Regions from separate parts of the Pedobacter sp. NJ-S-72 genome, predicted to be linked through region 3. Evidence: riboswitches for the same ligand, from Rfam matches in the RefSeq annotation. Region 3 holds a riboswitch; each other region holds the start of a gene.
The links. A riboswitch is a leader RNA that binds a small molecule or an ion and turns the genes downstream of it on or off. The one in region 3 is predicted to bind cobalamin.
Positions count from the first base shown of each region.

Region 1: linked by a shared signal. The riboswitch ahead of ACWYN3_RS14480 (hypothetical protein) and the one ahead of ACWYN3_RS00775 (hypothetical protein) in region 3 are both predicted to bind cobalamin.
Region 2: linked by a shared signal. The riboswitch ahead of ACWYN3_RS14160 (hypothetical protein) and the one ahead of ACWYN3_RS00775 (hypothetical protein) in region 3 are both predicted to bind cobalamin.

Region 1 covers NZ_CM132681.1:2,161,155-2,171,592, reverse strand. Annotated here, with positions in the region: gene ACWYN3_RS14530 (hypothetical protein) at 1-77, shown strand, start outside; gene ACWYN3_RS14525 (hypothetical protein) at 37-579, shown strand; gene ACWYN3_RS14520 (peroxiredoxin family protein) at 781-2,016, opposite strand; gene ACWYN3_RS14515 (GNAT family N-acetyltransferase) at 2,118-2,534, opposite strand; gene ACWYN3_RS14510 (glycoside hydrolase) at 2,942-4,432, opposite strand; gene ACWYN3_RS14505 (cobyric acid synthase) at 4,623-5,720, shown strand; gene ACWYN3_RS14500 (hypothetical protein) at 5,623-6,396, shown strand; gene ACWYN3_RS14495 (pyridoxal phosphate-dependent aminotransferase) at 6,398-7,093, shown strand; gene cbiB (adenosylcobinamide-phosphate synthase CbiB) at 7,078-8,013, shown strand; gene ACWYN3_RS14485 (AAA family ATPase) at 8,029-8,565, shown strand; cobalamin riboswitch at 8,579-8,775, shown strand; gene ACWYN3_RS14480 (hypothetical protein) at 8,851-9,573, shown strand; gene ACWYN3_RS14475 (hypothetical protein) at 9,557-9,973, shown strand; gene ACWYN3_RS14470 (iron chelate uptake ABC transporter family permease subunit) at 9,986-10,438, shown strand, end outside.
Region 2 covers NZ_CM132681.1:2,118,534-2,128,971, reverse strand. Annotated here, with positions in the region: gene ACWYN3_RS14215 (DUF4833 domain-containing protein) at 1-142, shown strand, start outside; gene ACWYN3_RS14210 (sterol desaturase family protein) at 583-894, shown strand; gene ACWYN3_RS14205 (phosphatase PAP2 family protein) at 869-1,528, shown strand; gene ACWYN3_RS14200 (phosphatase PAP2 family protein) at 1,497-1,811, shown strand; gene xseA (exodeoxyribonuclease VII large subunit) at 1,885-3,069, shown strand; gene ACWYN3_RS14190 (hypothetical protein) at 3,021-3,257, shown strand; gene xseB (exodeoxyribonuclease VII small subunit) at 3,235-3,441, shown strand; gene ACWYN3_RS14180 (tetratricopeptide repeat protein) at 3,480-4,397, shown strand; gene ACWYN3_RS14175 (response regulator) at 4,450-4,788, opposite strand; partial or broken gene ACWYN3_RS14170 (histone H1) at 5,095-5,268, shown strand; partial or broken gene ACWYN3_RS14165 (aldo/keto reductase) at 5,475-6,337, shown strand; cobalamin riboswitch at 6,402-6,586, shown strand; gene ACWYN3_RS14160 (hypothetical protein) at 6,764-7,018, shown strand; gene metE (5-methyltetrahydropteroyltriglutamate--homocysteine S-methyltransferase) at 7,065-9,092, shown strand; gene ACWYN3_RS14150 (acyl-CoA thioesterase) at 9,150-9,506, shown strand; gene ACWYN3_RS14145 (Gfo/Idh/MocA family protein) at 9,606-10,438, opposite strand, start outside.
Region 3 covers NZ_CM132681.1:94,706-105,143, reverse strand. Annotated here, with positions in the region: gene ACWYN3_RS00795 (YncE family protein) at 1-816, opposite strand, end outside; gene ACWYN3_RS00790 (hypothetical protein) at 833-1,072, opposite strand; gene ACWYN3_RS00785 (TonB-dependent receptor domain-containing protein) at 1,117-1,500, opposite strand; gene ACWYN3_RS00780 (TonB-dependent receptor) at 1,419-2,594, opposite strand; gene ACWYN3_RS00775 (hypothetical protein) at 2,623-2,874, opposite strand; cobalamin riboswitch at 2,970-3,161, opposite strand; gene ACWYN3_RS00770 (hypothetical protein) at 3,211-3,648, opposite strand; gene ACWYN3_RS00765 (hypothetical protein) at 3,626-4,090, opposite strand; gene ACWYN3_RS00760 (transglycosylase domain-containing protein) at 4,605-6,341, shown strand; gene ACWYN3_RS00755 (hypothetical protein) at 6,310-6,801, shown strand; gene ACWYN3_RS00750 (GIY-YIG nuclease family protein) at 7,228-7,578, opposite strand; gene ACWYN3_RS00745 (XRE family transcriptional regulator) at 7,713-8,489, shown strand; gene ACWYN3_RS00740 (hypothetical protein) at 8,665-9,075, shown strand; gene rplT (50S ribosomal protein L20) at 9,155-9,499, opposite strand; gene rpmI (50S ribosomal protein L35) at 9,576-9,776, opposite strand; partial or broken gene infC (translation initiation factor IF-3) at 9,786-10,378, opposite strand; partial or broken gene thrS (threonine--tRNA ligase) at 10,392-10,438, opposite strand, start outside.

The DNA of each region.
Region 1 (10,438 bases), 2.1 Mb from region 3:
TAGGTATCTCTTTAGTAAACTGTATCCCTGTATTTATTGCTTCAGATCCTGCCTGCATGGGAGCAAAGGTTCATTGATGCTGGTATTCCAATCATCGGAGATGATATGCGTAGTCAGTTTGGCGCAAGTATCGTTTCTCAGATGCTTCAGGAATTAGCTTTCGAAAGAGGTCATCATGTGAAAGCTCACATTCAGAGAAATGTTGGTGGAAACACCGATTTCCTTAACATGGAAGACAAAAATCGTTTAAAATCTAAAAAGATCTCTAAAGAAAACGTAATCCGTGCACAAAATGATATCAGAGGTATCTCAACTGAAGACAGTTTCCTTCACGCAGGTCCTTCAGAATACATTGCCTATTATGGAGACAACAAAGTAGCTAACTTCCGTTTGGAATTAGAAGGCTTTATGGGTGCTCCGGTAATCTTTGATGCCCAGCTTTCAGTTCAGGATTCACCTAACTCTGCTGGTGTGGTTATCGATGCGATCAGATATGTTTATGTAGCAAGAGAATTAGGTTTGGTAGGCGCACTTAGAGGGCCTTCAGCTTCTACTCAGAAACTCCACCTGAGCAAATGATGTTCAGTGATGCAATCTATGAGTGCCATGCATTAGCAAAACGCGAATTGACAGCATCAACAAGAAAACAATTAAAAAAATAATCTTCAGACTTAACAGTTCACAGGTTATTAAAGGATTACGATCTGCATAAAAAAAAAAAACGCTCAGGCCATTTAGCCTGAGCGGTTTTTTTGCTATTAAAAATAGGTTTATCTGATCTTATTTTGCCAGTAACTCGTCAATCTTCTTCTCAAAAGCCGCTTTATATTTGGTATAATAATCACCAGTGCCCGGCCCATAAAAATCAGTCGTAATCTCTGTTACCTTTCCGCTTTTATCAAGAATCAGGGTAGTTGGGAATACTTTAATGGCAGTTAACTGTGGTAATGTTTTCTCTGTATGCAGTGAATCAGAAACTGTAGTAGGAGTAATCAGCAAAGGATATTTTACATCGAATCTTTTTTGAAATTTACGTAGACTTGCAGTAGAACGCTTTACGTCGTCCGTAGTGTACTCGTAAGCAAGTCCAAGTATTTCTACGCCTTTTGCTTTGTTCTTGTTATAATACTCGCTTAGAAAGGCTGTTTCGTCCATGCAATTAGGACACCACGAACCCATTAGCTGGATGATTACCACTTTATTTTTAAACCGCTTATCTTTAATTGAAACCTGTTTTCCGTCAAGATCAGGAAAACTGAAATTCAAACTTCCATCTTCACCATCCTTAAGTTTCGTTACCTGCTGCGTTGATAAAGCGGCGTTGTCGTCTTTTTGAGCAGTCCATTTCTCTTTTGAAACCGGGCCGCTGTATAAATTACCATCGGTAATATTACCTTTATTGATCTTGCCCGTAAATACCATGGCATGAATCCCATCGAACGTAGATAACTGCAATGAATCTCCGGTAACTATGCCAGAAAGATAACGGTAATCACCAGAAGGGGTAAGGATTGAACCTGTTACCTGGTTTCCTTTTTGTGCAAACTGACCAATAGCTTCACGTTCAGAGCCAGTAGCTTTTGTAAAGTCAATTTTCCATTTTCCATCGGCACTTTCTTTAGCATCACCATTTACAGCAGGAAAGCGATAAGCTTCTTTTGTAGTGGCAGTAAAAGGCATAACAATATCTTTTGCTGTAGTTTTTCTTATCCATGTTCCTGAAAGACTATCTTTTGATATAATCTTCAATCTGAAAGCAGATTCAAAAACGGGCATATTAATAAATACCGAATCTTTGACAATAGTAACGTCATCAGCCAGCATTTTTTCAGGATCATTTACAATATAGAATACTGTTTTTCCTTTTTGCTGCTGGATATCCAGGTTAAAAATAATCTTATTCCCATCATTTCTTTGAAGTGCAGCACGCCAGGCACCCTGCTGAAGAGAAGTCTGTGCAGTTGCACCAATAGATAAAAGAGCGAACAAACCTATACCAAGGGTCTTTTTATACATATGCTTATCAATTTTGAGCGGTTGTTTATAATTATAAGGCGAATATACTGTATGTAATTAATTAAACTCTACTAATTCTGTAGAGTAAGACTATCGTCAAATTATGGAGACGAACGGAATAATTCCCACCGGAACATTTCTTCATTCATACCTTTAAAGCTAAAACCGAGTCCTTTTAACACCTTTGCAGAGCCGGCATTTGCAGGCTCACAGCTTGCAGTTATCACCCTTAATTCTGATTGTTGAAATGCCCAGTCAATTAAACTGTTAACAGCTTCCGCTGCATAACCATTACGTCTTGCACTGGCTATAATTCCATAACCGATGTCGGCAGCACCATTAATATCTGGTAATCCTTTGAATCCAGTATCCCCAATAACTTTGTTCGTTTCCTTTTCGATAATTATCCAGGATTCAAATCCGGAAGGGGCAGGTACCAGATTAAGTTTATCTATAATTCTGGGTAACGTTTCCAGCATATCTTCATCCGGCCAGATCTCGCCTGGATTTATGTTCATATTCCTTAAACTGGTAAAATCATTATTGAGCACTTCTCTGCAAATACAAAGAGTGAATGGGATTAAATAAAGTCTTGCAGTGTCTATCCTTTTGAATTGCATATGGTATCAGACAAAATAGTTATTTTATTTTAAACATTATTCCTTAAAGAAAATCCCTGAATTAGATCCCATTGAGGTAATTAAATTGAAAATGGAAGAGAAAAGATTAAAAGCAAAGGATTTGGATCCAATAATCGGATCGAGAGGTCATGTATCTTTATTTCTTTCAGGAAAAAGAAGTAACCCTGAAAATGGCTAAAGCACTTAGGTTATATTTGGGATACCTGCCGAAGCATTTTTACCAAAAGCATTTTAGATTTAAGCGTGATAATTAACGCATAAATCTAAAATGCTGAATATTAATTTTATCCTTTTGTACCGGTAAAAGTGATCACGCCTGTCGCTGGAACCATTACTTCAAAAATTCCATTTGCTTTTACAGTTATAGGAGCACTATTCTGCCATCTTGTACTGCTTCCGGTAGTTTGATAAGAGTTCAGGATACCTGCACTGAATCCGTCTAAACTAATTTTACAGATCACAGCTTGCTGACCAGGATTAATTGCAACCACACTGAATTTACCAGTCACAGGATCTTTGTAGGCAGATACTTTCAAGGTTGAGTTATTTTGCATTTTTGAATCAAAACGAATATAACCCGGACGGATAGCTTTTGAAAACTGTCCCATTACATCATAGGTTTTAGGGAATTCCAGACTGCCGTCACCATTAGTCCCAATCAGGGATTCATTGTTTTTGATGGCCAGCATACCCAACCAATAGACAAAAGCATTGACATTACATTCTGCCAGAAATTTATGCATACTCGTTGCCAATTTCAAACCACCGGTAATTGTTCCATCGTAAGTACCACCATCATCAGAGGTTTCAGTTAGCCAGACAGGTTTATTGCCAGTACTAAAAGTCCATGGTTTTGGATTCTGATTTAATCCTCGTTTTCCTAAAATAAGATCACCTATTTCTACATAGCCGTGTCCTGCCAGAATATCAACATTACTTTTGTCCATTCCTGATAAGAAAGAATTAGCAGTTCCCCAGGCGGCATTTTCAGAAGCAATAATCTTTGTTGAAGTTAGTCCGGCAGTATTTAATGCAGGGCGCAGATTGTTGGAAACAAATTCGCCAAGATGTTTTGAATCCCAGTAAGAAGCATCCCAGTCCGAAAATATATTTTCAGGCTCGTTAGTTGGTGAGATCGCATAAAAATTAATTCCCTCGTTTTGATAGGCCTTTGTAAACCCAGATAGGTAACGGGCAAAATCAGTTGAACAGCATTTGAAATTAAGTCCGTTAAAATTTTTACCACTTTCACTATCCGGATTCGTTTTCATATAAAGAGGAGGCGTCCAGGCACTGGCAAAGATGATAGGTAACTGGTAGCGCTCTTTTGCTTTTTTTAATATCCAGAGCTGGCCAATCTGTTCCTTTTGATCATCAGTAAGCTTTTTGTATTCTGCACCATTTACATCCATATCAATGTCCGAACCAGCAGGTTTAATGGTTACTACACCACTTTGTTTGTCAAAGGGATAACTACGAATGATTTTCCCACGGATGATAGTCATTTGTAAACCTGTTTCTCCCCAGAGATAATTCATGATGCTATCCCGTTTAGGAGATTCAAAGAAAGGGGTAATCCGGCCGCCAAATGCACCAAAGCCTTCGATTTTCTGGTAAGTTTTATTCCAGGAGAGTGTAATGTTCGCGGTATCTTTTGCAATTTCTACCGCATCATTTTTTACATTGTTAAGCTTTTGCTGAAGCTGAACATTTTCTTTTTTACAGGATAATGCCAATAATACGGGCATGATCAGAAACAGAGTTGATTTGTTCATGGTTAAATAATTGTTTTTCAAGTATCAATGATTGTTATTAATTGAATATTAAGATAATAGAAAGGAATCAGATTTTGTCTGATCAAAAGGCCATTATTTCTTGCCTGATATTAATTAATTGCATTGTTAAGCTCTGATAAAATGTGTAAGCTTGCATTCCATGGAAATTCAAAGGAAGCTCAGGCCTGTTATGTTTGTCGGAACCTCATCTGATGTAGGTAAAAGTGTGATTACTGCCGGATTTTGCCGGATCTTTAAACAAGATGGTTATTCACCAGCGCCGTTTAAAGCGCAGAACATGTCGCTGAACAGTTATGCAACACCCGAAGGTTTGGAAATTGGCCGTGCACAGGCCGTGCAGGCAGAAGCAGCCGGTATACCTTGTCATACAGACATGAACCCCGTGTTGCTTAAACCAACAAATGATCAGACTGCGCAGGTAATTCTCAATGGGAAATCTATAGGTAATCAAAGTGCGAAAGAATATTTTTTATCCAATGACCGTACCGAACTGTTTGAAGAGGTTAAACGGGCGTGGCAAAGATTAGCCTCCCGTTATTCCCCAATTGTAATGGAAGGAGCGGGAAGTATCTCGGAACTGAATCTCAAAAAGCGGGATATTACCAATATGAGGATGGCAATAGCGGCTGGGGCAGCAACCTATCTGATTACAGACATTGACAAGGGCGGTATATTTGCCAGTCTTTATGGAACAATGGCTTTGCTGGAACCCGAAGAAAAGGCCTGTATCAAAGGTATTATCATTAATAAATTCCGTGGTGATGTGGATCTCTTTCAAGATGGAAAAAAGATTATAGAAGATTTATGCGGAGTGCCTGTAATCGGGATTATTCCTTATTTCAGAGATATTTTTATTGAAGAGGAAGATGCGGTTTCGCTGAAATTAAAGCAAAATCAACCTGTAAGTGGTAAAGTGAATATCGCAGTCGTATTGTTAAGCAGGATGTCTAATTTTACAGATTTTGACCGTCTGGATAAAGACAGCAGAGTCAATTTATATTATACCCATACCAGGCAGGGCATTGCCGGGGCGGATATTGTTATCCTGCCTGGTAGTAAAAATACAATTGAAGATCTGATCGAACTCAGGAATAACGGGCTTGCTGATGCAATTACCCGAAGCTCACCAGTGTGGCAAAACGGTAATTGGGATTTGTGGAGGATATCAAATGATGGGGCAATTTATCAGAGATCCTCAGCAGATAGAATCAGCTGCGGGAGAAATTGCTGGATTAGCTATTTTACCCGTAGAAACAGTCTTACTTAATGGAAAGACGACCAGGCAATGCCATTTTACTTATAGAGATTTTTCTGAAATTTGTATCGGATATGAGATTCATATGGGCGAGACAATGGTGCATGGCATAAATAAACCGGTAGCTTTTTTAGATGGAAAGCAAACAGATGGTTATTTTTTATCAGAAAAGTGCTGGGGTTCTTATTTACATGGGATTTTAGATAATCAGGTTGTTATCAATGATTTGGTCGCTCCATATACCGACTTACAAGTAGAATACGTAGATTATCTCGAATTCCGTAGCGAACAATATGATAAGTTGGCTGTATTATTAAGAGAAAATCTGGATATTGACCAGGTATATCAGCAAATAAAAGATTATCAAATGTTTCAGGGACACGGGGATGACGGGTATTTACACAGGCAAAAAATAGCAGCCGATTTTAGTACAAATGTTTGGTATGGGGGAGCGCCGTCTGGTTTGAAAGAACATCTTTTTGCGCAATGGGAAAACGTACAGCGTTATCCCGAAGTACTTGCAGAAAGCCTGACAGAGAAGATTGCTATATCCTACGGTTTCAAAACTGAAAATATACTGGTAACTAATGGAAGTACAGAAAGTATTTACCTGGTTGCACAGGCTTATCAAAATAAAAAAAAAAACAATCACTATCCCAGCCTTTGCAGAATACGAAGATGCTTGTAAAATGTTTGGACATCAGATCAGTTTTCTGAACTGGGCAGAACTGGAAATGGGATTAAAGGCCGGTACTGAGGTGCTGTTTATCTGTAACCCGAATAATCCAACCGGAGCTGTATTTACAGACCTGGAATCCTTAATACAAAAACATCCTGATGTTTTATTTGTTGTCGTCGATGAAGCTTTTATTGAGTTCACATTATCTCTGACTTCTGTGATTGCCCTGATTGAAAAATACGATAACCTGGTTGTTTTACGCTCAATGACTAAAGCGTATGCCATTCCTGGTTTGAGACTAGGTTATATCGCTGCAAATGCAGTGCTGATTGAACGGTTAAAAGCTTTTAAATTGCCCTGGGCAGTGAATGCAATGGCAATAGCCGCCGGACATTTTATCTTTGATCATTATAAAACGATACAAATCCCACTTCCACAGTTATTAGTTGATAAAGCAGGTTTTGTAAAAGATCTTGCAAATACTCAGCTGACTGTTTATCCAAGCCATACCCATTTTTTTCTTGCCAGTACAAATCTGCAAACTGCAGCAGTATTAAAACAGTTTTTACTAAAAGAATTTAATATATTGATCCGTAATGCGGATAACTTTAGAGGGCTTACCGATAAACATATCCGTATATCGACTTTGAGTAAGACTAAAAATCAATTGCTGATCAATGCTTTAGCTGAATGGAAACATATATAATTATCGTTATTCCCTTACTTGCAGGTTATCTGCTCGATCTGATATTCGGTGATCCTGAAGGCTTACCGCATCCTGTTAGATTTTTCGGAACCTTGATTTCTTTTGCTGAAAAGCATCTTAATCAAGGTAAATTCCTTTTTATTAAAGGAATGCTCATGGCATTGGTATTATGTTCAGCAACATTTTTATTCTTTTATAGTGCTATACATTTTATGCTGAGCCATAGCGTGCCAGTCTATTTCCTTTTCGCTACGGCATTTGTTTACTACGCTTTAGCAAACAGAGGTTTGATTACAGAAGGACAACAAGTCTTTGATGCACTAAAATATAAAGGACTGGAAGCGGGGAGAGTCCGTTTATCCAGAATCGTAGGGCGTGACACTTCAAATCTGGATGCACAGCAAATTCGTGTTGCTGTATTTGAAACGATGTCGGAGAACCTGAGTGATGGAGTGATTGCACCTTTGTTTTTTTACTTTGTAGCTGGTATACCTGGAATGCTTACCTATAAAATGATTAATACCATGGATTCTATGGTTGGGTATCGTAATGACAGATATGAGTATTTTGGCAAATTTGCTGCCCGTCTGGATGATGTCGCAAATTTCATTCCTGCACGTATTACCACTATCCTGATGCTCATGGTTACCTTTAGTATGAAAGGCTGGCAATCTGTGATGAAATACGGTCATCAGCATAAAAGTCCTAATGCTGGTTATCCGGAAGCGGCATTGGCCGGAATTTTGGATGTTCAGTTTGGCGGTCCAAATGTTTATCATGGAATTTTGGTTGATAAACCGCTTATCGGTAGTAACAGCAGGGAAATCAAACATGAAGAATTTAAAATGGTAAGCAGTATTAATCAGGGTGTCTGTTTAATCATGGTATTATCAATTACTATTTATTTCTTTCAGTTATAAATTTGTTTGTTCTGTATGATCAATCCATCCCGAAAATATATCATCAGCGGAGGCCCTGGTTCTGGAAAATCAACATTGATTAGTGGGTTGCAACAGCAAGGATATTTTTGTTCTGAAGAAGTATCCAGAAAAATGATTATTCAGGAAACCACAAAGGGATCATTTTGTCTGCCCTGGATGGATATTTCTTGTTTTTCTGCAAAAGTATTAGAAGGAATGCTTGCTTCGTGGAAAAGTGCACCAGCAGATAAACTTGCCTTTTTTGATCGTGGAATTCCTGATATTATCGCTTATCTGGACGTTGCCCAAATTAATTTTGCAGCAATATATGATGAAGCTTTAAAGCTTCATCCGTATCACAAGCAGGTTTTTATCCTTCCTCCCTGGGAGAAGATCTATGTTCACGATAGTGAACGCTGGCAAACTTTTGAAGAAGCTACGCTCATTAATGACGCGATCAGAAACGCTTATAAAACGCGTGGATTTGAGCTGATAGACGTACCAAAAAACTCAGTCTCAGAGCGCATTGCATTTATCCTCGATTTTATCTAGGTTTGCAGTCTTAAGGCTGCATTTTATTTAAGACCCTGTTTTTTATAATTAAACAGAAATAAAATGCTTTAAGGGAATACCGGTGTAATTCCGGAACAGTCTCCGCTGCTGTAAACCTCGTTGGAAAATTACTGTAAAAACCACTTTCGTAATGAAGGGAAGGTAGTAATTTGAGGAAGTCAGAAGACCTGCCTTATCAATAGTTATTAAATGCTTTCGGAAGAAAGGCTAAACTTTATGATGAGAAAAATAAAATATTCGTCATTCAGTGGAATATTCCCCTGTTTGATAGTTTCCCTGTTGCTGATTACCTCATGCAAGCAGAACCAGTCTGGTCAAAAACATACCTCAGCAAAAACGGGCAGTGCAGAAATAAAATACGCCAAAGGCTTTAATATCGATTATTATGATAATTATAAGCTGGTTAGTATTTATTCGGGCATGGGAGCTCATGCAGATACAGCGCAATACGTTTTACTCGCTAAAGGAGCAAAGGCTCCGGAAGGATATAAAAAGGCACAACTCATAGAAATTCCCGTTAAAAGTTTAGTAGCAATGTCATCGATGCATATCGCATTGGCTGATTTCGCAGGAGCTGCAAATGCAATCACTGGTTTGGGAAGTTTGCAATATGTTAGTTCAGAAACTGTAAGAAAAAACATCACTGCTGGTAAAGTAAAAGAAGTTGGAATAGACGGAACCATGAATGACGAAGTGCTGATCAGCATGAAACCAGGTTTGGTGATGGTTATGGGAAGCCCGGACGCTAAATTCAGTAAATATGAGACACTGACTGGCGCAGGTGTACCTGTAATGCTCAATTCCGAATGGTTGGAAACTACACCTCTGGGCCGTGCAGAATGGGTTAAACTGATGGCTGCATTGATGGATAAAGAGGCATTGGTCAATACTAAATTTGAAACCGTAGAGAAAGAATATAACCGTTTGGCCGAAATAGGAAAAAAAGCATTAATTAAACCATCTCTAATCTGTGGTATGCCCTTATAAAGGAACATGGTATGTCCCTGATGGAGATAGCTATATGGTGCAGTTTCTTAAAGATGCAGGCACATCTTATAAATGGGCTGATATCCATGGAAAAGGTAGTTTGCCCCTTAATTTTGAAACTGTAGCTCCAGTAGCTCTTAAAGCTGATTTCTGGCTGAATGTAGGAACTGTAGATACCAAAGACGATATTAAGGCAATAGACAACCGTTATATAGAATTCAAACCTTTCAAAGACGGTCATATCTTTAATTTTAATAAAAAAGTGAACGATATAGGTTCTAATGATTATTGGGAGTCCGGATCGGTTAACCCGCAAATAGTATTAGGTGATCTGATCAAAATTTTTCACCCTGAATTGTTACCGGATCATCAGCTCGTTTATTACAAGCAATTGAATTAATTCTTTAAGAAATTGAACAAAATAAAAGTTTCAGTACTGCTGTCCATATTATTGGTAGCTTTTCTGCTTGATGTAGCCCTTGGTTCCGTCCATATTCCGTTGAAGGATGTGATTAAGGTTTTATTTACCTCCGATTCTGGAAATGATACCTGGGTTTATATCATCGAAAAAATCAGGCTGCCGAAAGCACTGACAGCAATAATTGTAGGTTGTGGTTTATCAGTAAGCGGTTTACAAATGCAAACACTTTTCCGGAACCCTCTTGCAGGACCTTCAGTTTTAGGAATAACTGCTGGAGCGAGTCTGGGAGTAGCCCTTGTCATGCTTTCTGCTGGTAGTATCACGAGTTTATATACGATTAAGGAATTAGGTATTTCAGGAAGCTGGCTGATTATTGTAGCCTCCTCATTCGGTGCAGCTCTGATTATGATACTTATTGTGTCAATTTCTTCGTCCTTAAAAGAC
Region 2 (10,438 bases), 2.0 Mb from region 3:
CAATAATAAGAAAATTCAAGTAGAACGCATATTTTTGCGGATACAAGGTGGATCGTTCTGGTTACCTAACGTAAAGTATGTCGAAATTAAAGGTGTGAATACTGCAAACAACGCATTAATTACCGAACGGATTAAAATTTAAGAATACTCTCATGAAACCATCATGTGCAGCAGAACACAAACCTAAATGAACAAAATTAGGTAGCACCTGATAGCTTCATAACAGTTAAAAAAAATAAACTCTCATGAAAAAGAATTTTATATCGAACTCATCTGAATCCATTAGAATGTTCAAAAGTGGACTATTAGAAAAACTATCAAAAGTAGATTTCTATGTTCCGCTTATAGTTTTTGTACCGGTTATTGCCTTTTTAATTTGGAAAGCGTTTGTAGATATTCAAATGAGCTTCTTGGGTTTTATGGGTTGGCTGGTTGCTGGTCTGTTCATCTGGACGATAACGGAATATATTATGCACCGTTATATTTTTCATTTTTTTCCCAAGTTCAAAAATTGGTAAAAGAATACATTTTATCTTCCATGGTGTCCACCATGATTATCCGAATGATGCTAAAAGATTAGTAATGCCGCCATCAGCCAGTATCCCAATGGCACTGGCACTATACTTCTTATTTTTGTTTATTCTGCCAGCTGGTACTATTTTTGCTTTCTTTACAGGATTTCTGATAGGATATTTAGTTTATGATATGGTGCACTATGCTTTGCATCATGCAAACTTTAAAAATCCATTCTGGAAAAAATTAAAGCAGCATCATATGTTACATCATTATTCTGATTCTACCAAAGGGTATGGCGTGAGCTCTGCTATATGGGATAAAGTTTTAGGATCGGATTTTATAAAAAACGTAAATGACAGACCAGATACGGCTGAATAGACCATTTTTCTCTCTCAGGGACATCATCGTAACGACTTCATTGTCTTTTGCTTATTTGCTTCTCTCTTATCTTTTAATCGGATTTAAGACCCAGCAGGTTTTTTTAGTAGTGCTTTTCAATTCTTTGTACTATGCATCTCTGGTGACCAGGAAGTTTATTCTTGGGTTTTCCATATTCATAGTCTACTGGATAATTTTCGATTACATGAAGGCATTTCCTAATTATGCCTTCAATACTGTACACATTGAAGGATTATATAATCTTGAAAAGCATATTTTCGGAATTTCTTCTGATGGGACTGTACTAACACCTAATGAATACTGGAGATTACATGGCAATTCATTTCTGGATGTTATGGGAGGTGTATTTTACCTGATGTGGATTCCAGTACCCCTGGCATTTGCAGGTTATCTCTTTTTTGCAAACAGGAAACAGTTCCTTCAGTTTTCACTGACTTTTGTACTGGTGAACCTGATCGGTTTTGTAATCTATTATCTTTATCCTGCTGCACCGCCCTGGTATGTTCAGTATCATGGATTTGTGTTTGAGGCTCATACTGCTGGAAATACTGCCGGACTGGTTAAGTTTGACCGCTTTTTTAATGCATGCACCAATATTCAAGTCAATTTATAGTAATGGTTCCAATGTTTTTGCCGCAATGCCTTCTTTGCATTCTTCATACCCGGTAATTGTATTGTATTATGGATTGAAGAATAAATTAGGTGTAATGAATGTTTTCTTTGGAATTGTCATGCTTGGGATATGGTTTACTGCCATATATACCAGTCATCATTATGTATTAGATGTATTGTCTGGTATTACTTGTGCAATTGTTGGAATTAATCTTTTCAACTGGCTGGTTAAACATACTGCGTTAAAGGTGTTTCTTGAAAAAATGAATGCTGTAGTCAGCTAGTTTTTTGTATTCGTGATTTGAAGATTAATTCTGCTTCAAAATGTCTAATTTTAACTATCAAATAAGAGAAATTTTGGCAGCGATACCTTCTATTAAATTATCCGAACTTACCCGTCAGATTCATGATACTATCAATGGTGTCTTTGGGTCCAGAACATTCTGGGTAATAGCTGATATCACTAATTATACTTATAAGCCCCAGAGTAATTTTCATTACTTTGAACTGGTTGAAAAGGATAAATCTTCTGCAAAAATTCTAGCTAAAATAGGCGGAAGGGCATGGGGAAATGCCTCTGTAAATATTTCAAATTTTGAGAAGGCTACCGGGCAGCAGTTCAAAAATGATATTAATGTACTGATTCAGGTTGCTGTACAGTATAATCCATCATTTGGTTTGCAGTTAAACCTGCTGGATATTGATACGAGTTTTACGCTGGGCAGATTTGAGCAGCAGCGTAAAGAAACCCTGGAAAGACTGGTTAGGGACAATCCTTCCTTTATCCGGCTGGTGGACGGACAATATCGTACCCGAAATAACGAATTACCCTTAAACCGGGTATTGCAGCGGATAGCGGTCATATCTTCTGATACTTCTGCTGGTTATCACGATTTTAAGCATACACTGGAAAATAATACTTTTGGTTATCATTTTGAAGTGGATGACTACTTTGCCCTGGTACAGGGTGAAGGAAATGCCGGGCAGTTTTTAACGAAACTGATCCAGGTATTTGGCTCGGGCAAGGAATATGATGCACTGGTTATTATCAGGGGTGGAGGTGCACAGACTGATTTTCTGATTTTTGATAATTATGAGCTGAATCGCGCGATCGCTAAATTTCCTATACCTGTAATTACGGGCATAGGACATCAGAAAAATGAGACGATTGCCGATTTGATGGCACATACTTCTACAAAAACTCCTACTAAAGCTGCAGAAATGCTAATCGCACATAATAGAAATTTCGAAGAATCTGTTTTATCGCTTCAACAGCACCTGGTCATCAGGACTTTTCAAATGATGAACCAGCATAAGGAGCAGATGACCCGGTTAAACCAGGTTATTATTAATTCGGCGAAAAATATGCTTCATGAAAAACACAGGGATATCCTGAATCTTTCGGGAATGGTGCTGACTAATCCTAAAATTATCATTTCTAACAGGGGCAAAGACCTGAAAAATTTGCTGGCTAATTTCAGTCATTTAACCGGATGTATTTTGCAAATCATGCCAGATATATTGGTCATTTTGAATTGGTAGTGAGGATGATGAGTCCGCAAAATATTCTGAATAAGGGATTTGCGATTGTTAAAGTGAATGGCTCAATTGTAAGTAATGCTGATACGATTATCCCTGGTACGGAGCTAACCATAAGTTTTGCTTCGTCAGAAATTAATACAAAAGTTTTATCTAAAATCCCCCGCAATGGAAAAGAATTTGAATTATGAGGAAGCTTATAGTGAGCTTACCCAGATCGCTCAGGAAATAGAAACTGAAGCAGTTTCTGTTGATGTACTTGCCGAAAAAGTAAAGCGGGCATCTGAATTGATTGCTTTTTGTCAGACAAAATTAAGGTCTACGGAGACCGAAGTCAACAAAATTATAAAGCAGATGGAAAACCAACCCTTATAACTACCTTCGTACACCGTTTAATTTAAAAAAAATCAGCCATGTTAGTTTATAGTCCGGAAGAAGAAGAAGTATTTTTTGATCAGATCGATCAGGTTTATACACTGACTGAGTCACAAAATTTAGAAGAAGCTGAACAGCTTTTATTGGAGATTGATGAATCCATCCCTCATCCTAAAGAAAATTGCAGTGTTGGCGGCATATTGCTGGACAGCATTTTTTCTTTTTATGAGCAGACCGGTCAGGTTGAAAAGGCATTGCCTCATTTTTTAAAAGAAACTGAATATCTTCAGGAAAAGATGAAAACTGAAACTGTAAAAAGTTCGGGTCATTTCATTACTACCGGCAGTATTTATTATACGCTAGGTGACCTGGATAAAGCCAGAGTTTATTTCAAAATCGCTCATGGTTTAGGAAAAAACAGTATTTTCCATGATTTTAATGCCGATTTTCTGCATATGGCAGTAACTTCTGATGTTGAATTTGAAGAGTTCAAAAGTAATTTCGTTCCTGCGGATAGTTCGCAGCAGGAAGAGCTGACTGATGAGCAACAGGATTTAATGGAAGAAGAGTATTGTGATCAGGGAAACCTGGAAATGGATGCAGAGCATTTTGAGAAAGCAGCTGAATGGTTTCAGAAAGCACTGGATGTATTGCCGGAGCCTAAGGAAGACTGGGAAGCAGCAGGTTGGGTTTCAGCTTCTTGTGGTGATGCTTATTTCAGCGCTGGTAAGTACAAGGAGGCTCTGGGACATTTGCTTCTGGCACATGATATCTATAGTAGTGAAGAAGAAATTAATCCGTTTGTATTGCTTAGGTTAGGAGAGACTTATTTTGAGCTTGGTGACCATGAAAATGCAAATATTCACTTATTAGCTGCTTATCAAATGGAAGGCGCTGACCTTTTTGAAGATGATCAGAAATATTTGAAATATCTGAAAACACAGCATAAGCTTTAAGGACTTGTTAGCTCGTTAATGGATTGTTCTCAGGCATTAACGAGTTGCTGTTCTATAGTAGCAAGAAGGAAAGAGATATCGAAAGGTTTAGGGACAACTTCATCTGCACATACTCTTTCACTACTTCAAGCTTCGGGTGAGTAGATAAGACTATAACGGGAATATGGCTGGAGTCTTCTGCAGCTTTAATAGTCTTGCATAAAGCTGTTCCTTCTTCAGTAGGACTGATAATATCCAGAAGAATGATATCAGGCTGAAAGTTTCTGATATGGTCAAATACTTCATTTTCTGAGGATAATAACTCAACAATATATCCCTCATCGGTTAGTAAAATATTAATCAGTTCAAGAATATCTCTGTTCTTTTCCAATACTAATACCTTTTTATTCATACGGTCTGATTCCTGTCTGTTTGGTTTGTTGAGCGCGCTATTAATGCTTGATACAAAAATAGATACAAAATCTGAGCGATATGAAATAGCCGCGTCATTTTTCTATGAGGGGCGGCTTTATTGTGTGATTTAATTTTTTATCACAGAAGGGAAAAATATAAGCTTGACCCGAGATTTGGCAGGGTTAAATAAGCTGTAAAAAGGATGATTATAGCTTTATTTACAAGATATAACCGCAATTAGAATGATGTTCTATGTGTTTATTTCGCAAAAGTTATATATTTGGCTCTGTATAAACACTAAAACATGGAAAAATTTTCAAAACTAAAAGAATTGCTTGCTTCTGTTGAAGTTGATGCTGAGAAGTTTTATACTGCAGGTAACAGTGCAGCAGGAACAAGAGTACGTAAAGCGATGCAGGATTTAAAAGTTCTTGCTCAGGATATCCGTACTGAAGTAACTGAGAAAAAAAAAACACAGCTAAATAAAAAAGCACAACCTTACCAGAAGAGAGGGCTTATAAACCCTCTTTTTACCTCTTTTTTATGCCATATACAGCCAATCCTGAACGTTATACGAAGATGCAATACCGCCGTTGCGGTAAAAGCGGACTAAAATTACCAGCTATATCCTTAGGCTTATGGCATAATTTCGGATATGTAGACCAGCAGGAAAATTCCAGGAATATTATCAAACTTGCTTTTGATAGTGGAATCACACATTTTGATCTGGCAAATAATTATGGCCCGCCTCCGGGATCGGCAGAAGAGAATTTCGGAACGATCTTAAAGCAGGATTTTCTTGCTTACAGGGATGAAATGATCATTTCCTCGAAAGCGGGATATACGATGTGGGACGGCCCTTATGGAGATTGGGGCTCTAAAAAATATTTAGTATCCAGCCTTGACCAGAGCTTAAAACGTATGGGACTTGATTATGTTGATATTTTTTATCATCACCGTCCTGATCCCGAAACTCCGCTCGAAGAGACTATGGCAACACTCGATCTGATGGTTCGCCAGGGGAAAGCATTGTATGTCGGGATTTCAAATTATCCTGCTCCAGAAGCTGCTGAGGCTCTGCAGATTTTAAAAGAACTAGGTACACCTTGTTTAATTCATCAACCTAAATATTCTATGTTCGAAAGATGGATAGAAGGTGGCTTGCTTGATTTGCTGGGTGAGCAGGGAGTTGGATGTATACCCTTTTCGCCATTGGCACAGGATTATTGACTAATAAATATCTTCACGGTATTCCTGAAGACTCCAGAGCTGCAAAACCTCATGGATTTTTACAGGAAAACCAAATCACTGCTGAACGTCTTGGTCAGTTAAAGGAATTAAATGCATTAGCGGTGAAACGTGGACAGAGTCTGGCACAAATGGCTTTATCCTGGATTCTACGCGATCAGAGAATTACATCTGTACTGGTAGGAGCAAGCAGGCCAGAGCAACTTGCTGATTCCATTAAATGCCTGGACCATCTATCTTTTAGCGAAGATGAATTGAACTTGATTGAACATGTTTTATCTAATTCAGATAAAAACTGATTTAGATGACCAATGCAACCTAATTTCAATTATATTTGGGCTGATTAAGTTCTTTACTATTTTTTCTTCATCAACCGGAATTGGTTCTGCTTAACGCAGATTAATAGGGAATCGTGTGCAAATCACGAGCTGTCGCGCAACTGTAAGTAACTAAACAGTTTTTGCCAATAAATACCCACTGTCTTTAGGGATGGGAAGGGTGGCAAAAATGTTACAAGTCAGGAGACCTGCCTTATCCGAATTGACAATGCTTTCGCGAATAGAAGCTTTAGGTCAGGTATGATGCATTTTTGCCTTTATTAAACATGGATAATAATGTTTAATGGGTGTTCGTGCGTGCATATTTAATCTCTCTTCTCTTATAAAACATTGTGAACATCTAGCTTAAAAGAGCTTTTAACTGATTTTTTTATCATTTAAAAAGCAATGAAAATGCTAACAAACAATCTTGGCTACCCGCGAATAGGTAGCAGCAGAGAGCTCAAAAAATCCAGTGAATTATACTGGTCAGGCAAAATACCTATTGAAAACCTGTTACAAACAGGAAAAGAAATCCGTGCAAATAACTGGACACTACAAAAGGAATCAGGAATAGATCTTATTCCATCAAATGATTTCTCTTTTTATGACCAGGTATTGGATCTTTCTCTGACTGTAGGCGCAATTCCAAAACTACCATGAAGTTATTTTAAACAAGGCTAATACTGAGCTGGATCTCTATTTTGCTATGGCAAGGGGTTATCAGAAAGACGGTATTGATATTACGGCAATGGAAATGACTAAGTGGTTTGATACAAACTATCATTACATTGTTCCGGAATTCTATAAAGATCAGACTTTCAAACTTTTTTCTCAGAAGATTATTAATGAATACAATGAGGCTAAAAGACTGGGAATAAAAACTAAACCTGTGATTATTGGCCCTGTTTCTTACCTGCTTTTAGGTAAAGAGAAACAAGAGGGTTTCCATAGGATTGAACTGATCAAAAATCTATTACCTGTTTATATTGAAATATTAAGAGAATTAGATACGCAGCATGTAGAATGGGTGCAATTTGATGAACCTTTCCTGGTTTTGGATTTAACGCAGCAGGAAAAGGATGCTTATACCTATGTATATAAGGAAATCAGAAAGCAGTTTCCAAAGCTGAAAGTTCTTTTAACCACTTATTTTGAAGGGTTAAAAGATAACCTGGAACTGGCAGCATCACTTCCGGTTACGGCATTACATATTGACCTGGTCAGAGCTCCTGAGCAATTAGAAAGGGTGTTAGCAGCTATTCCTAACCATTTACAATTGTCTTTAGGAGTGGTTGATGGAAGAAATATCTGGAAAAATGATTTTCAGCAATCGCTTTCACAGTTAAACCTGGCAGTAGAAAAAATAGGAGAGGATAGGATTTTAGTTTCGCCTTCTTGTTCGCTGATTCACTCTCCATGCGATTTGGCACTGGAAACTAATGAGAAAACACTTACACCAGAAATCAAACAATGGCTTGCTTTTGCGCGTCAGAAGGTTGACGAAATAGTTTGTCTGAAACAATTGGCTGGTAAAACGCCTTCAGATCAGGCAATTACTGCTTTGCAAGATAATGTGGCTGCGAATCAAAGCCGCAGAACTTCAGCTTTGATTCATAATGATGCAGTGAAAAATCGTATTGCGGGAGTAACCGAAAAGGACGAAAATAGACTAATTCCTTATTCAGGCCGTAAAATTGCACAGCAAAATGCGCTGAACCTGCCTTTATTCCCTACAACAACGATTGGCTCTTTCCCGCAGACTTCTGAAGTTCGCAGCTGGAGAGCTAAATTTAAAAAAGGTGATTTAACGCAGGCTGAATATGATGCGCTAATTGAAAAAGAAACAGAGGAAACTATCCGTTTTCAGGAAAATACAGGCATTGATGTACTTGTTCATGGTGAATTTGAGCGTAATGATATGGTTGAGTATTTTGGTGAACAGCTTGCCGGATTTGTATTCACTAAAAATGGTTGGGTACAGAGTTATGGTAGCCGCTGCGTGAAACCTCCGATTATATTTGGTGATGTGCATCGTCCTGCGCCAATGACAGTAAGATGGTCGTCTTATGCGCAATCACTGACTAGTAAATGGGTTAAAGGGATGTTAACAGGTCCTGTTACGATTTTACAATGGTCGTTTGTAAGAAATGATCAGCCACGTGCGCTTACTTGTAAACAAATAGCTTTGGCTATTCGTGATGAAGTTTGTGATTTGGAAAATGCCGGTATTAAGATCATACAGATTGATGAGCCAGCAATCCGTGAAGGTTTACCTTTGCGTAAATCGGACTGGCAGGAATATCTGAAATGGGCTGTTCAGGCTTTCCGGATTTCTGCAAGTGGTGTACGCGATGAGACCCAGATTCACACTCATATGTGTTATTCAGAGTTCAATGATATTATTCAGCATATCGCAGATATGGATGCTGATGTGATCACTATTGAATGTTCTCGTTCACAAATGGAATTGCTTGATGCTTTTGCAGATTTCAATTATCCAAATGAAATTGGACCAGGTGTTTATGATATCCACTCTCCAAGAGTTCCGTCAAGGGATGAAATGGTGCAATTGCTGGAAAAAGCAAAAGCTGTTATTCCGGCCGCCCAGCTATGGGTCAATCCGGATTGCGGTTTGAAAACGCGCCATTGGGATGAAACCAAAAAAGCACTGATCGAAATGGTTGAAGCCGCAAAAGAATTGCGTTTATCCGTAAAAGAACCAGTAAGTTTGTAGCCTTAAACGTGTGGTTTGTTCGCAGGCCACACGTTTTTATTATAAAATAATACAGAAATGACTATAGAAGAGAAGATTAAATCATCAGAGACCAGAATTTTTAAAGCCGTATTCCCTAATACTACAAATCATTATGATACCTTATTTGGCGGAACTGCCATGCATATGATGGATGAAGTAGCATTTATTACCGCTACAAGGTTTAGCCGCCAGAGAATGGTTACTGTAAGCAGCGACAGAATAGATTTTAAAATGCCAATACCTGCCGGTACTATTGTTGAACTGGTTGGTACAGTAAGTCATATTGGAAATACCAGTATGAAAGTAAAGGTAGAAATCTATGTGGAGCAAATGTATTCTGAGGATCGTGAGAAAGCGGTTACTGGTGAATTCTCATTTGTAGCTATTGATTGATGAACATAAAAAACCTACTGCTATCCTAAAATAAATCTTTTTATAAGGTTATTTATCTTAAAAGGGCCTCATTTCCAGACGAATGAGGCCCGTTTGTCTTTAATTGCTTTCTAGTATAGTGATTTGCTGAATAATTTGTTCTTCTTTGACGGGGTAAGGCTTGCCTTCTCTAATAGTTTGATAAACCGCATCAAATAAATGAATATAAGAAGCTTTACCTGGTGGAATGATTGTTTTTGTGATCTGACCATCTTTGTCAATAGTACTTAGCACACCTTCTTTTCCAGGTAATTCAATCCCATATAAAGGATCATTGGGGCTCATGTTTTTTAACAGTTGTGTTTCCTGTATATCTGAACGATGTTTGAAGTATGATCCTTTGGTTCCGTTCATCACAAATGCAGGTTGTTGTTCTACGACCAGCATGCTCATGGTAATGAATACCTGTAGATTTTCAGGATATTTTAAATGGATATAGGCGTAATCATCTACTTGTGTATTTGGGCGGTAATAACCAAGGGTTTTAGTCCATTCCAATGGTTCACCGAATAAGGCAAAAACCATGTCTAGTAAATGGGGGCCCAGGTCATACAGTAATCCGCTGCCAGGCATAGGTGTTTCTTTGAAAACTTTAGGGCCAATGGTATAACGATATCTGTCGTAGCGAATATGTGCTTCTACAAGCCGGCCGAGTTTACCGCTGTCTACGATAGCTTTTGCAGCCAGAAAATCGCTGTCATAGCGACGGTTCTGATAGGGAAGGATATACAGGTTATGATCTTTTGCTTCTTTGAAAAGGAGCCGGGCCTGCTCAGCTGTAACGGTAAACGGTTTTTCTACCAGTACATGTTTACCAGCACGAAGGGCTTTCTGTGCAAATTCAAAATGTGTATAATTTGGTGTATTGATAATCACCAGTTCTATTTCCGGGT
Region 3 (10,438 bases):
ACTCACACCAATATCAAAGGTTTTCTTCACCTTCTCAGTTTTAGTATCAATTACAAAAAGTTTAGAAGGAATATCATAATAATCACCTCTTGAGGTTACGTATAAATCACCATATTTATCCGCTTTAAGACGATGCAGGTTAACACCAACATCAATCTTATTCACTACCTGAAAGCTATTCAAATCAATTACTGAAACTGTTCTTTCATAATTACTTGGTGTATAACCTCCAGAATTAGCTACATATAGCTTTTCTCTGACAACTGCCATTTCCTCAGGCTGACGGCCAACATTTATCCTTCTGGTTTCTGTAAGCGATGTGGTATCAATTTCCGCAACAATACCATTTGGTGCTGAAGGATCGCCTACTGTGCCCAGATAAGCACTTACATAAGCTTTTCCTTTATGGAAAGTAATATATCTGCAGTTCGTAATGTTAATCTGGCTGAGACGTTTGCCTGTTTTAACATCCATAACTTCTACTTTATTAGAGATATTAACTACTACATATAATTTCGAACCATATACACCGACATCGTTACCTACATCTCCCAGCCCCTTAACAACTGTCGGATTAGCTTGATTATAGATATTTCTGCGGTAAATACCGGTTTGTAAATCCATGAAGTCTAATGAAGCTCTATTCATATTCATGTTACCTTCATTAACCAGGTAAAAACCTTTTACAGGTGTTGACGGGCCAGGCGGCACAACGATTTCATCTTCAAGAATCAGTTGTGGATCCTTCCTGCAGGAAAACAGGGATACTGTTGCCAAAACGACCAGTGATAAACAATAAGCGGTTTGCTTTTTCATTTTTTTATAATTTGGTTTAATAAGAATATGCTAAGGTGAACCGGTAAGAACGACCCGGCATTGGAAAATTGGTGATCACATCGTAATACTGGTTCAACAGATTATTTACTTCTGCTGAAAGCCTGAAACGCTGTTTATTTAATGTCTTTGTATAGTGAAATGCAATGTCATGAGTATACCAGGCTGGTACATAATTTTTATTATTATTAGCACTTTGATCATATCGCTCACTGGTATAGATATAGCTATAGTTCATCGCAAAGTTTTTCCAGTCTGCACCCAGCAGAAAAGAGCCGCTGTTTAATGGGATATAAGGATCTGATTTCTGTAATTTAGTTTGACATCGGTCACGTTCAGTGCCTGCTGATAGGTATAGGTAAGTCCTGTATTCAAAAGGAGATCATTTGTGATCTTCCAGGCCGTCTGTACATTCACATCCAATCCTTTAATCTCTACACGGCCAATATTCTGCATGCTCCAGCGGAACAGGTTGGCTCCCGGCACAGCGACAATCTTATCTTTTACGGTATTATAATAAGCATCTGTCTGAACAGAAACCTGTTGAAGCAGTTTGCCTTCAAACGCCCTGATATAAGTCAATCCTAAATCATACTGTTTTGTGTATTCTGGTCTGAGGAATGTATTACCGATCTGGGTATAATATAAATCATTAAAAGTAGGCATCCGGAAAATGTTCTTATAGAAAAACTTCGTATCCGGAATTCTTTCTGATTAAAAGGTTGCCAGGAAACCATCACCGTCGGTGAAAGCATATGTTTGTTTCCGGCAGAATAATATTGTTCTACCTTATCATTTACATAAGTATTTAATAAATTAGCCTGTATATCAATTCTATCAAAGTGAATTTGTGTAGCCAGTGCAGTCAGAAAGGCATTTCTCGTAGGATAAGGAAACCGCTCAAGATTGGCATCCAGCGTATTACGTTGATAATCACCAGACAACACAATATCCCAGAATGAATTGATTTTATATCGGTTGGCAACTGACAAATAAAGCTCCCGCTGTTTATAGACATTATTTAGAAGCCCGGTCTCTTTCACATAATCAGGATTCAGATACCTTGAATAGTCATTTGCAAACTTTGCTGCTACCATCAGGTTATACCTTCCGGCTTCTTTTTTATAAGTAGTTTGTGCAAAGAAGTTCTCGTTCCATAACCGCTGGCTAAAGTCATAGACATTGTTTACAATAGCTCCGGGCAACCCCTGGTGATCTTTGTAAAAATAAACCCTGGCCGTCCAGGTACTGCTGTCCGGCAACTTACCATTCAGTCCAGCTTCTATCCGCATTGTTTCTATGTCTGCATTTTTCCGTACAAATACAGAATCATACACACCATTAGTATAATGAAACTTATATCTGCCGTTAGCATTTTTATATTCTGTACTGACAGAGGCCGAAACCGCATCGCTGATTTTATGCTGCCATAATAAGGTTGGATTAATCAGCCCAAATGAACCTGTTTTAACAGCGGCTTTGATATGATCGGTTTGTCCGTTTTCGAATTCAGGCTGTTTGGCATTAAGATAAATGGAGCTTCCGGAAGCAAAACCTCTGGCAGATTGGAAAATGGTACTCTTCTGTCCATTGTAAAGTTCTATTTCATCAATATTATCTAAAGAGAATTTTCCAAGATCGACTTGTCCGTTTTGCGCATTCCCTAACTGTACACCATCATAAAATACGGCAGTATGGTTAGTTCCCATACTCCTTACATTAATAGTTTTGAGGCCGCCAATCCCTCCATAATCCTTCAATTGCACGCCAGAAAAAAAACGGATCGCATCAGCAACAGACAGATAAGCTACTATTTCTTTCGAGGTCCTTACCCGATAAAATCTGTAAAGGAGAAGCTGAAAGCTGTCTTTTGCCCAGTTTAATTGCACGAATAGAAACTTCTTTAAGCTCTTTCGCCTTTTTAACAGAATCGGTTTGCGCAGAAGAACTAAAGGGCACAAAAACCCCTAGCCATAAGATAGCAGAAAAGCCGAAAAAAGAACTATAGATGCCACCATAGGCAAATTTTCTTTTGGTCATTTTGTTGTGAGGGTTACCCACAGCAAACAGCAGATTAAGGAAATGATTACGTCAATAAAAAGCACTCACCCCTAGCTTCAATCCCCGAAAGCTATGAAATTATAATGCTAGAGGCAGGTCTTCTGACTTACTCCCGGAGGTTCACGCCTTCCCCATAATATATTATCTGAGTGGCTGGATATGAATTCCGTTACAGAGCTTACAGCTGCGGGACAGTTATGGATTTACACCATATTCCCTTTTAATCCTGATCGATAAGATCAAGAACCAAAAGCAACGCAAAGTTATTAAAATAAACGACATAGAATTAAAGAAGCTGTTTAATTTTAAACAGTTTTAATCTTCACCCATTAATTGTTTCTTATACTCTTCCAATTTAGCCATTTCCTCTTCCGGCAATACAGGATATTTAAGTTTCATCTCTTTGAAGGTTTCTTCCAGAATCTGGCTGATTGTTAAACGCGCAAACCATTTTTTATCTGCCGGAATAATGTACCACGGTGCATTTTCAGTTGAAGTTTCTGTAATTGCATCTTCGTAAGCAGTCATATAATCTTTCCACAACGCTCTTTCTGCAATATCCCCGGACGAGAACTTCCAGTTCTTTGAAGGATCATTGATTCTATCCAGAAAACGAACTTTTTGCTCTTCTTCAGAAACATAGAGAAAAAACTTGAGGATTACTGTTCCGCTTTCAGTGAGCTGCTGTTCAAAATTACGGATACTTTCATATCGCGCTTTCCAGAAGTTTTTATCTATTTTTGACTTCATCATATCCGGGGATTCTTTCATTCAGTACATATTCCGGATGAACTTTACAAACCAGCACATTTTCATAATGTGACCTGTTATGGATACCAATCCTTCCTCTCTGGGGCAGGGCGATATAATGTCTCCATAAAAAATCATGTGCATACTCACTGGCATTAGGTGTTTTAAAACTATATACCTGGCAGCCCTGAGGATTTAAGCCAGACATCACATGTGAAATCGCACTATCCTTTCCAGCAGCATCCATGGCCTGAAAAATGATCAGCACAGAATGTGAATTTTCAGCATATAAGGTTTCCTGATAATTACTCAGCTTCTCCTTAATAGAAGCAAGCGTTGCCTTTCCAACCTTTTTACCCAGATCGCCATCAAAATGGGTACTATAATCTTTCAATTTTATTTTTTGTCCTGCGGGTGCTAAAAAGCGTTCGGTTTCTTTACTCATGGATAATTGATAATGATAGGATAGTATTGATTGTGGTGATCAGCACAAAATATGCCAATTCAGGTTTTACATATATTAAATACTATCAGGGATATCCGCTTCCAGCCAATTTTAATTCAAAAAAAAGGCCTGATAATCAAGGAGAATCAGATCACTGATGGTACATACACCCCAATAACGACAACGTATTTTATAATGACAAAAATTTTAGTGATTTATTTACGTTAATTTGCACATAATGTTCTTTGAACCTTTTTGAATTTAGACAGGAAATAGATTACCACCTATATTTGATAGCTGAATATTTTTACCTTATAAATTCAAACAGATTCTAATAAGAATTAACTTATACTGTTTTACTAATTTTTGACCATATCGTATGTTTAAAGAGATCCATAATAAATACCTGCGTTATTTCTCTGTATTTATTTTCTGTATCATCATTTTCTTTTGCGCACTTCAATTAAATTTCCTGTGGCTTTTTGGCTACTCACCTTCTTACAAGGATATAAAAATGCCTACGCAAAGTGTAGGCTCTGAATTATACACTTCAGATGGAAAACTGATTGGCAGATATTACAAAGAGAACCGTACTCCGGTTGTTTACAAACAGATCTCTCCTAGTGTAATCAATGCATTGGTCGCAACAGAAGATGTTCGTTTCTATAAACACATGGGTATTGACTTCAGGTCTCTGTTATCAAGCGGAATTTCAACGGCCACGGGCGATAAACGAGGTGCAAGTACAATTACCCAGCAGCTGGCCAAAAACATGTACCGCACACGGTATAACAAATCACAGGGCTTTATTAAACACATTCCGGTGATCAGAACTATCGTTTCTAAATTAAAAGAATGGATGACAGCTGTAAAACTGGAATCCAACTATTCTAAAAATGATATCATCACCATGTATCTTAATACAGTTTCATTCGGTAACAACGCTTATGGAATAAAAACTGCGGCAAGGGTATATTTTGATAAACAAACGGATTCACTGAGCGTACCAGAATCTGCCCTATTAGTGGGTATGCTGAAGGGAACGACAACTTATAATCCTGTACGTTATCCTGAAAGAGCTTTAGAACGAAGAAACGTTTCTTTATCACAAATGAATAAGTACGGTTATATTACCGCTACTGAACTTACAACTTATAAAAACACGCCAGTTAAACTTAAAGAAGGAAGAGAAGATGAAGGCAGTGATGGAGATTCATACCTGAGAGCCGCAGTAGCTAAATACCTGGAGAACTGGTGCGATAAAAATGGGTATGACTTATACGAAGATGGTCTGAAAATCTATACTACAATTGATTCCAAACTGCAAAAATATGCAGAAGAAGCTGTTGCAGAACAAATGAAAGTGGTTCAGCGAAGATTCTACAGTGTATGGGGAAAAGAAGATCCATGGCAGGATTCAGAGAAAAAGAAAGTTGATTATCCTGGCCGGGCAATGAAAAATCTTCCGATTTATGCCATGCTTGAGAAAAAATATCCGAACAAACCTGATTCGGTAACCGCTTATTTTAATAAGAAGAAGATGATGAAAATCTTCACTTATAAGGGTGATCGCGATACACTCTTTTCTACACTGGATTCTATCCGTTATTACGGTAAAATTATGAATACCGGTATGATGACCCTGGATCCTTTTAACGGTAAAATTAAAGTCTGGGTAGGTGGCTTAGATCATAAGTTCTTTAAATACGATCACGTAAATCAGTCTAAGCGTCAGGCTGGATCTACTTTTAAGCCTTTTGCTTATCTGGCTGCCTTTGAAAGCGGTATGGGCCCTTGTGACACCTTTATAGACAAACCCGTTAAGATCAAATACGAAGAAAAAGGTAAAACAGAATATTGGGAGCCTAGAAATGCCAACTGGCAAAATAGTTACCGGGAAACTTCTCTGCGTGCTGCAATGGGCCGTTCTATCAATACAATCACCGCACAGGTAACAGAAAAAGTAGGTTGGGAAAATGTTGTTAAATGGGCTCACGAATGTGGTATTGATAGTCATTTAGAATCTGTCCCTTCCGTAAGTTTTAGTCCTAATGACGTTTCAGTATTTGAAATGGTAAGAGCTTACGGTACATTCCTTAACAAAGGAGTAAGAACTGATCCTATTTTAGTCGAAAAGATCACTGACCAGGATGGTAACGTTCTGGAAGACTTCGTAGCTAAAACTAAAAAAAAAACTTTCAGAAGAAATTGCCTGGTTAATGCTTTATATGTTCAGAGGTGGAATGGATGAACCAGGCGGAACATCAAGAGCATTATGGGAATGGGATCTTTGGAAAGAAAACAACCAGATTGGTGGTAAAACAGGAACATCTTCAGACTATGTAGATGCCTGGTATATGGGAATCACAAAAGACCTGGTAACTGGTGTTTGGGTAGGTTGTGATGAACGTTCTGCACACTTTAAGAATGGTGAAACTGGTGAAGGTTCACGTACAGCTTTACCAATTTTTGCTAAGTTTATGGAAAAAGTATATCATGATAAAAGTACCGGTTATACTTATGGCCCATTTCCGAAAGCAACTGTTCCGATTACAAGAAACTATAATTGTCCTACTCCTGTTTATGCTGTAGACACCGCTAAAACAGATAGCGTAGCTACAGATTCTCTACACGCGGCCGTTCCATTAGACGGTGATAAACCCTTAGAAAAACAGGATGAAGTAAAAAGTGAGACTCAAAAAAAATCCTGAGCCAGCTCTCAAACAACTTGTACCAGCTGTACCGTTAACAAGAAAAGAAGAAAGAGAATTGAAAAGAAAAAAAAAAACGTCAGGAAGAAAAGGATAAGAAAAGAGAAGAAGAAAAAAAAAAAGGACGAAGAGAAGATAAAGAACGAGGGTAAAGCTAAATAGCCTCCATGAATATTATGCAAAAAGGTCAGCCGGATATAATTCTTGCTGACCTTTTTACGTATCACGGCTTAACAGGTTATTTTTGAACTGTTCCATTTCTCTGTATAACTCAGGGAAATCCGGAAGTATCTGTCTGATCAGACTAAAAATGCGTATTGTATTTCTTTATTTTCCATACCGTCAACAAATTTCTGTTCCTGAATAGCTTCAGATCTCTATTTTTAATAGCACAGTTTTTTTTCTTAAAATATAAAGTCTTTAAGGCTAAGACATAATGCTCAAAGACATCTTCACCTGCGTGGATAATGGCCTGCTCATAGTGATATGCTCAAAGTCAAGACCGATAGTCAGATCAACCCAGTCCGGGTTACAGGAACGCACCAAACGTTCTTTCTGCATTCTGGTAAATCTGCTGATCAGTTTAAAACGACTGAGTGCCTGCGTTTCTGTTTTGAATTCTTCAAAATAAACCAGTCGGGTAAGTTGCTGTCCGCTGTCAAAAAACAGGCTGGGCATTTGTTTATAAAAATCAAGCGTCTTAATTAAATCAGCGCTCATTCCAACATGTAAACTAGTACGGTTTCTATCGGTCACGATGTAGACAAATTTTCTCATTGCTTGTAGTTTAAATTATTACCACTAATTAAATTAGTATATATATTTGCAGTGCGAATAAATATCACTAACTTTATTGGTACAATAATACTAACAATTTTAGTAAAAACAAATTATTTTTAATCTTTTATTTTATGTCGAATATTTCCGTAAACCTCAAATACTTAAGAAAGAAAAAAGGCCATACACAACAGCAATTTGCTGATTTGATGGGAATTAAAAGATCACTGGTTGGAGCATACGAAGAAGACCGTGCAGAACCTAAATATGATTTGCTAAAAAAAATAGCAGAACATTACGAACTAACCATGGATGAATTTATTAACGAAATCATCAATGATAACTGGAAACCTAAATTAAAAAGCCAGGGTTCTAATTTGAGGATACTAAGTATTTCAGTTGACCAGAGTGATAATGAAAATATCGAGATGGTTCCGGTAAAAGCCAGTGCAGGTTATCTTAATGGCTTTTCTGATCCTGAATACATCAAAGATCTCCCTAAGTTCCAATTGCCCCTGCCGGCATTAAAACATGGTACTTTCAGAGCTTTTGAAATTGTTGGGGATTCTATGCTCCCTATTCAACCGGGAAGTATAATTATCGGTGAATATATGGACAACTGGAATGATGTTAAAACAGGAGAAACCTATATCATCGTCAGTAAAAATGAAGGTGTGGTCTATAAACGTGCAGGAAATCGTTTCAAAGAGAACAAAGAATTGAAACTGATCTCTGATAATAAGATGTACGACCCTTATAATGTTCCTGCTGAAGATATACTTGAAATCTGGAAAGCAAAGGCTTATATCAGCTCTACGTTACCTGATGCCACACCAGAACCTACCATGGAAACCCTGACTAACATGATGTCCCAAATGCAGAAATCAATCTCGCAGATGAACAAGAACTAAACTGTTAATGAATAAAAAATAAATTGCTTTTAAACCCTTTCTCTATTTTTCACTCTATGCTTTAAAACAACATACAAATGAAACCATCATGTGCAGCAGAACACAAAGCGAAATGAACAAAACCGGGTAGCACATGATAGCTTCATCATCCGCGCTAAAAAACAATTATATCCTTATGAAAACAATCGTTTTAACATTAGCCATAGCAATAATCGGATTGACTTCCAGTTATGCGCAAACCGCAGGCAAACAAAAAATGACTGCAGAACAGAAAGCAGAGAAAAGCACTGCCAAACTGGAAAAAACACTTACACTGACTACCGATCAGAAACAAAAAATTTATGCGGTAGAACTTGACAAGTACAAGCAGAGTGAAGCCTGGCACAAACAAAGCAGTGCAGACAGGAAAGCAAAAAAAGATCAGCATGTCGCTTCAAAGAAAGAAACTGATGCTAAGATCGACCAGGTATTAACCGTTGATCAAAAGAAAAAACTGGAAGATTTGCGTACCGCAAAGAAAGCCAGAATGCAGGAAAGAAAAGATAATCACAAAGGATCTAAACCTGCTGATAAAGTACAAGAATAAGAACGGGGCTCAGGCCCCAATATTTTAAGCATAAAAAAAGGGAGCAAATTGCTCCCTTTTTTGTTGATGTTATATATTTCTATTTAACTGTATCAATTACTGCTTTGAAAGCTTCTGGATGATTCATAGCTAAGTCAGCTAAAACCTTACGGTTTAAACCAATGTTTTTAGCTGCTAATTTACCAATGAATTGAGAGTAAGAAATTCCATACTGACGCGCACCAGCGTTAATACGTTGAATCCACAAACCGCGGAATTCTCTTTTCTTAACTTTACGGTCACGGTATGCATACTGCAAACCTTTCTCAACCGTATTTTTTGCTACAGTGAATACTTTACTTCTTGATCCCCAATAGCCTTTGGCCATATTAAGGACTTTTTTCCGTCTTCTTCTCGAAGCTACTGCGTTTACCGAACGTGGCATAGTGTTGTTGTTTTTTGATAAACGGTGTTGCGTATTTCAGCAAACTTACTACCGGGTACCTGGTTAAAAAATTTAATTATTTACCGATAGCAAGCATACGCTTAACGTTGCCCATATCAGCAGCTGACACCATTGAGGTGTGACCCAAATTACGCTTACGTTTAGTAGACATTTTTGTTAAAATGTGACTTTTGTATGCGTTTTTTCTTGCGATTTTACCGGTTCCAGTAAGCGAAAAACGCTTTTTAGCACTGGAATTGGTTTTCATTTTTGGCATAACCTGTTCTTATTTATGTAATTTATTTATTTTTTTTTTTGCAACTTTTGGAGCCAGTGTAAGGAACATACGTTTACCTTCTAATTTAGGTAAAAGTTCAACCTTTCCTATGTCTTCCAAAGCTTGTGCGAACTTAAGCAATAAGATCTCTCCCTGCTCTTTATAAACGATCGCTCTACCTTTGAAATGCACATATGCTCTAACTTTCTCTCCATTTTCAAGGAAACTAACTGCATGTTTCAGTTTGAACTGGAAATCATGATCATTAGTGTTAGGTCCAAAACGGATCTCCTTAATAATGGTTTGTTTAGCATTCGCCTTAATCTCTTTCTGCTTTTTCTTTTGTTCGTAAACAAATTTGCTGTAATCGATTATTCTACAAACCGGTGGAACTGCGTTTGGTGATATTTCTACCAGGTCCAACTCCAGTTCATCGGCAAGGGCTAAAGCTTTTGCCAAAGGATAAATCCCTGGTTCAACATTATCGCCAGCTAATCTAACCTCCTGGGCTCTGATAAACTGATTAATATTATGTTCTGCTTCTTTTTTTTTTTAAAAGGAGGACGTGGTCCCCTATTAAATCCTGGTCTGCCTAATGCCAAATTTATATACTATTTAAACTGTTATTTCTTTAATTAATAATTCACTGAACGCCTGGATAG